DNA from 2 places in the Kosakonia radicincitans DSM 16656 genome. Region 1 is predicted to be linked to the other one. Evidence: predicted binding sites of a transcription regulator. Region 1 holds the regulator's gene; the other holds the start of a gene.
What was found. Region 1 encodes Fur, which represses iron uptake genes when iron is present. Its sites were predicted from a motif close to ATAATAATGAGAACNACTATCAA; they were not measured.

Region 2: fepB (Fe2+-enterobactin ABC transporter substrate-binding protein) is a predicted target of Fur. The motif match lies at 1,522-1,544, and genes of this name have one in related genera.

The regions. Positions count from the first base shown of each region.
Region 1 is NZ_CP018016.1:3,979,908-3,983,171, forward strand. Features, by position in the region: gene ybfE (LexA regulated protein) at 1-212, shown strand, start outside; gene fldA (flavodoxin FldA) at 376-906, shown strand; gene fur (ferric iron uptake transcriptional regulator) at 1,196-1,642, shown strand; gene Y71_RS19210 (beta-N-acetylhexosaminidase) at 1,749-3,264, opposite strand, start outside.
Region 2 is NZ_CP018016.1:4,089,599-4,092,862, reverse strand. Features, by position in the region: gene entS (enterobactin transporter EntS) at 1-344, shown strand, start outside; gene fepB (Fe2+-enterobactin ABC transporter substrate-binding protein) at 425-1,384, opposite strand; gene entC (isochorismate synthase EntC) at 1,572-2,747, shown strand; gene entE ((2,3-dihydroxybenzoyl)adenylate synthase EntE) at 2,757-3,264, shown strand, end outside.

The DNA of each region.
Region 1 (3,264 bases):
CGAATCCGCTCTCGCGTGATGAACAGTTACGCATCAACAAACGCAATCAATTAAAACGCGATAAAGTTCGTGGGCTTAAACGCGTCGAGCTAAAACTGAATGTTGAAGCCGTTGATGCATTAAACGAACTTGCCGATGCGCGCGACATGAGCCGCAGCGAACTTATCGAAGAGATGCTGCTGGCACAGCTGAGCGCATTGCGCGGAAAGTAATTACTCCGAATCACCTCTCTTATTTCTACGTTTTCATGTGTCATACAGTGCACTCCGCGGCGATAGCTGTTTTCGCGCGCTTCTCTGTTCTGCTATGATTGCCCTTATCTGTGGGCGTAGCGCCACCATCATATTCATTAGGTTTCAAGAGGTTATTTTACTCATGGCAATTACAGGTATTTTCTTCGGCAGCGACACCGGCAACACCGAAAATATTGCGAAAATGATTCAGAGTCAGCTTGGTAAGGACGTTGCCGACGTACATGACATTGCCAAAAGCAGCAAAGAAGATATCGAAGGATATGACATTCTGCTGCTCGGCATTCCGACCTGGTATTATGGCGAAGCGCAGTGCGACTGGGATGATTTCTTCCCGACGCTGGAAGACATTGATTTTAATGGTAAGTTAGTTGCGCTGTTTGGCTGCGGCGATCAGGAAGACTATGCAGAATATTTCTGTGATGCGCTGGGTACGATCCGCGATATTATTGAGCCGCGCGGCGCGACCATCGTGGGCCACTGGCCGACTGCAGGCTACCATTTCGAAGCCTCTAAAGGTCTGGTGGATGACGACCATTTTGTTGGTCTGGCCATTGACGAAGATCGCCAGCCAGAACTGACCGCAGAACGCGTGCAAAAATGGGTTAAGCAAGTTCGCGAAGAGCTGCATCTTGATGACATCATCAACGCCTGATTTTACGGCGTAATCTGTGGGTTACGTGGTATTAATAGGTAAAAGCAATGGAAATAATTGCTACAAATTTTTAACTTTTTTCTCCATCGCTGTACAATAAGCCCTGCTAAAGTGGTGTCATAAAGCACAGGAGTTGCTGGTGACACCACGTTTTAAAAGCTTACTTTACTTGAGGACTTGCAGTTTTCATTTAGCCATGGCAGTTCTATAATGAGACGCATTATCCCAGGTGCATTCCTTCTAACTTCCATTGAGGAAGTGAATCGTATAGCAACAGGACAGATTCCGCATGACTGACAACAATACCGCATTAAAGAAGGCTGGCCTGAAAGTCACGCTTCCTCGGTTAAAAATCCTGGAAGTACTTCAGGAACCGGATAACCATCATGTCAGTGCGGAAGATTTATATAAACGACTGATCGACATGGGCGAAGAGATCGGGCTGGCGACAGTATACCGTGTACTGAACCAGTTTGATGACGCCGGCATTGTGACCCGTCATAACTTCGAAGGCGGGAAATCCGTTTTTGAACTGACTCAGCAGCATCACCACGATCACCTGATTTGCCTCGACTGCGGCAAAGTGATCGAATTCAGTGATGATTCCATCGAAGCGCGCCAGCGCGAAATCGCCGCGAAACACGGTATTCGTCTGACGAACCATAGTCTTTACCTGTACGGTCACTGCGCCGAGGGTGACTGCCGCGAAGATGAACACGCGCACGACGCGAAATAATCCCTTTTCATACTCAAGCCAGCCTTCGGGTTGGCTTTTTTTTTGCCCTTCAAAAACAAAAATGCCCGGCAGGTTTGCGCTGCCGGGCAGGTTACTTCAGCAATAATTACGCTTTCACGCTATCCACACGGCTGAAACGTTTACCGTCCGGGCTGGCGGTACGGATCTGCACTTCCCCGCTCACCTGAGGACGCGCTTTATTATCGTAGCGCAGCCAGTTTTTACCGCCGTCCGTAGAATATTCCACGACCATTCCCGGGAAGCTGGTATTGGCTTCCAGCTTGCCGCCAACCACGCGCGCGCCCGGTACAGGCAGACGGTAGTTGATGCCTGCTTTGTCCAGTTTTGCCAGTTCACGATGGCCTAACAGATTTGCAAAGCGGCTCCAGTCTTTATCCAGCGCTTTTACATCGACCAGATGAGTTTCACCGCCTTTGTACTCGCGCCCGGCCTGATAATCCTGTTCCCAACCGGCGCGGTGCCAGGCACGCTCTGCGACCGCAATCATGCGTGGATAAATCATGTATTCCATCTGGTTGTCGGTACGCACCACTTCACTCCACAGCTGAGCAGAAAGACCATAGGCTCCAGGCCACGGTTTATCCGATTTCGCGCTGAATGGATTGCCGTCACGATCCAGTGAAGTTTCAGCATTTTGCGGCATGTTATCCGGCGCAAAGCTGAAGATCTTGCGCTCATCGCTAAAGCGCGTGCCCCAGTAGTAGCCGCTTTCCGCCGGATGGACTTCGTTCGGGAAGTCGAGGTAAACATAGTCCGGGTTCGAGACAATGACGCGGAACCCTTTGTTCGCCCAGTCATTTACTGAATCGAAACCGCCCCAATAGAGCGTATCCCAGAAGTTAACATTGACGTGATCGGTGGCAAACTCAGCGGCATTTTTGGCATCTTTCAGGCCATCCTGCCACGCCTGCATGGTACCGATACCGTGCGCTTTCACCAGCTTGCTGACCTCAATACCAAAGTAGCTGGAAAGATGCTCAACATCTGCAACTTTACCCTCTTTAACCATAGTCTGGCAGACCTGAGATTTTGCCCACGGTTTGTCCTGCTTGCTCTGATCGATGATACCTTTGCCCGCTTCCGGTTTTTTCTGGTCGGTATAACCCGCCCCCAGATAGATGTTTTTCGCTTCGTCACCGCCAAAATGCCAGGTGTTCAGCGGTACACCCGCTTCTTTGTGCATTTGCTGGATTTCGCCAATCACTTTATCGACGAAATTGCGCGACGAATCGAGGCAAGGGTTCAGATAGCCAGTGCGGTTATAGAACTGTACCCCGGTGGTATTAGAGGTGTCCGTCGGATCCAGCAAACGGTACTGATTCGCCTCTTTCTCTTTACCCTCTTTCATCAGGCGCTCATAGCGCGCTTCCATTGAGATCACGGCTGCACGGGCGTGTGCCGGCATATCAATTTCCGGGATCACTTCAATCTGGCGCGCTTTCGCGTACTTCAGTATGTCGATGTAATCGGTTCGGCTGAAGTGGCCGCTGCCATTGTTGTTGCTGTCCGGGCCGGAACCCAATTGCGGCAGCAGGCAGGTTTTCTCGCTCAGATCGTGGCAACGTTTACTGCCGATGTCGGTCAACTCAGGCAGACCAGGG
Region 2 (3,264 bases), 110 kb from region 1:
CTTTTGTTGCGATAGGGCTGTTCAGCCTGATGCCGGTGTGGGCGCTTGGTGTGCTGTTCCTGGCATTATGCGGCTGGCTGACCGCCGTGAGTTCGCTGTTGCAGTACACCCTGCTGCAAACCCAGACGCCGGAAGCGATGCTCGGGCGTATTAACGGCTTGTGGACCGCGCAGAACGTGACGGGCGATGCGATTGGCGCGGCGCTGCTGGGGGCGATGGGATCGATGATGACGCCCGCCTCATCGGCGAGCATCAGCGGGCTGGTACTGGCGGCGATCGGTTTAGTGCTGGTGGTGGCGCTCAGCGAGCTGCGCCGTTTTCGTCAGACGCAGCCTACTGCATAGGAAGCTTACGGCCGGATGGTGCTTCGGGCTTACATGTTTAGCGGATCTCGATCGCAGGCCGGATAAGACCGGCAAACAGATTAACCAAACAGCGCCGACAAACGCTGCAACACGCGGGTAGCGCTGTAGTAGTCCAGGCGGAAGGTTTCTGCGCCGAGGGCGTAAACGCGTTTGTTCTGTACCGCAGGCAGATGCGCCAGCAACGGATTCGCGTTCAGCGCGTCGGCATCTTTTTGATCGCTGGCGAACAGGAACAGCGCTTCACCGCCCAGTCCGGCAGCAAGGTTTTCTCCGCCCAGTTGCACGATGTCGTGGCGTTTACCCTGGCTCTGGCTGGTTTGCAGATTGGCCGGTAGCGGCGCAAGGGCGAAGCCCAGTTGCTGCATCAACTTGCCCTGCGCGGAGTCGCTGGTCCACAGGTTGGCGCTGTGCGCGGCGGGGGTATAAACCAGCGCAGTAACCGGCTGCGGCGGCAGTTTCATCCGTGATTTGACGTCGGCCAGTTGCTGGTTGAATTCGCTGATGCGCGCAGCGGCCTGTTTTTCCTGGCCGGTGATTTCACCCAGTTGGGTGAGCAGCGCCTGCCAGCTTTTATCGTCGTAATTGATAACCAGCGTCGGCGCGATGGTGGAAAGCTGGTCGTACAGGGCAAGGGCGGAATCGCCGCCGGTAGCGCTGATGAGGATCAGATCCGGCATCTGTGCGGCAACGGCCTCGGCATTCGCTTCGCCAATGTAAAGACGAGCGACGTTGCGTTGTTTCGCCACATCGCCCCACTGGCGCAGAAAGCCCTGCGCGTCGGCGAAACGGTTATTCGGCGTGGTCGCACCACTGGCAATTACAGGTGCGTCAATCGCCAGCAGCGATCCGGTAAGGGTGACGCTGGTTGACACAATGCGCAGCGGCTTGCTGTCGAGCTGATGCGTACCGCGACTGTCGGTGACCTGGCGAGGCCAGTCGGCGGCGATTGCTGAGGTTAGTCCTAAAACAAAAATGCCCAGAATCACTAAGGGCTTACGGAACAAAAAAGAAAATCTCACGGATTGCGTCCTGTTTTTGTTGAGGTTAATGCTTCTCATTTTCATCATTGTATGAAGGGGATGCAAGCATTAGCGGCGCAGAAGAGGAATCTGCTGTTGACAGCGCGGGTAATAACTTTTTATCTTACCGCCACAAAACACAAATGATAATCATTATTAATCTCACTTATCATTGTTGGAGGATGATATGGATATGTCCCTGGCTGAGGATATCCAGCAGTCTGCGAAGACACTGGCCGCGGATCAGTTTTTGTTTATGTCGCCGTACCGCAGTTTTATAACCTCCGGGTGCGTTGCCCGTTTCTCTGAACCTGCCGTCGGCGGTGATTCTCCGGAGAGCGCCTTCCAGACCAAACTGGCGCAGGCCTTTGCCGATGCGAAAGCGCAGGGCGTGGCCCGGCCGGTGATGGTTGGCGCGATCCCGTTCGATACCACGCAACCTTCCGCGCTGTTTATTCCGGCGTCGTGGCAAACCTTCTCCCGTCCGGCGCGCCAGCGTTCTGCCCGCTATTTCAACGCCAGTGACATGCCGAATGTTGTCGCGCAACGTGAAATCCCGGAGCAGGAAACCTTCATGCAGATGGTGGCGCGCGCGGTGCAGAAGACCGCCACGCCGGAAGTGGACAAAGTGGTGCTCTCCCGTCTGATTGAGATTGCCACCGACAGCCGCATCGACAGCGGCGTGTTGCTGGAGCGGCTGATTGCCCAGAATCCGGCCAGTTTCAACTTCCACGTTCCATTGCCGGATGGCGGCGCGCTGCTGGGCGCCAGCCCGGAGCTGCTGCTGCGCAAAGAGGGCGACCACTTCAGTTCGCTGCCGCTGGCCGGTTCCGCCCGTCGCCAGCCGGATGACATGCTGGATCGCGAAGCGGGCAACAAGTTACTGGCGTCGGAAAAAGATCGTCACGAGCACGAACTGGTGACGCAGGCGATGAAAAAAGTGCTGCAGCCGCGAAGCCGCTCTCTGAACTTACCGGATTCGCCGCAACTGGTGACCACGCCGACATTGTGGCATCTGGCGACGCCAATTGAAGGCACGGCGCTGGCGGGAGAAAACGCCCTGACGCTCGCCTGCCTGCTGCACCCGACGCCTGCGCTGAGCGGTTTCCCGCATCAGGTGGCGAAAAAGCTGATTGCCGAACTGGAACCATTCAATCGTGAACTGTTCGGCGGCATTGTCGGCTGGTGCGATGACGAAGGAAATGGCGAGTGGGTGGTGACCATCCGCTGCGCCCGCATTCATGAAAACCACGTCCGGCTGTTTGCCGGTGCCGGTATTGTGCCTGCTTCCTCGCCGCTGGCGGAGTGGCGCGAAACCGGGGTGAAACTGACCACCATGCTGAACGCATTTGGTCTGCACTGAGGAGCGAAGATGACCATTCCTTTTACCCGCTGGCCGGAAGAATTCGCCCGCCGTTACCGCGAAAAAGGGTACTGGCAGGATCTGCCGCTTACTGACATTTTGACCCGCCATGCGCACAGCGATGCCACCGCAGTAATTGATGGCGAGCGTTCGTTGAGCTACCGCCAGTTGCATCAGGCTTCCGATAACCTCGCGTGCAGCTTGCAGGCGCAGGGGATCGCCCGCGGCCAGACCGCGCTGGTGCAACTGGGCAATGTGGCGGAGTTCTACATTACGCTGTTTGCCCTGCTGAAACTCGGCGTTGCGCCGGTGAATGCGCTGTTCAGCCATCAGCGCAGCGAACTGACCGCCTATGCCGCACAGATCAAACCGGCGCTATTGATTGCCGATCGCGATCATGCATTGTTTGCCGACGACAATTTTATTCTCACGCTGGATTCTGTTCGCGTGGTGCTGTTGCGCGGCGAACAGGGCGAGCACGCGCTGGAGGCAGCGATTGCCCGCCCGGCGGATAACT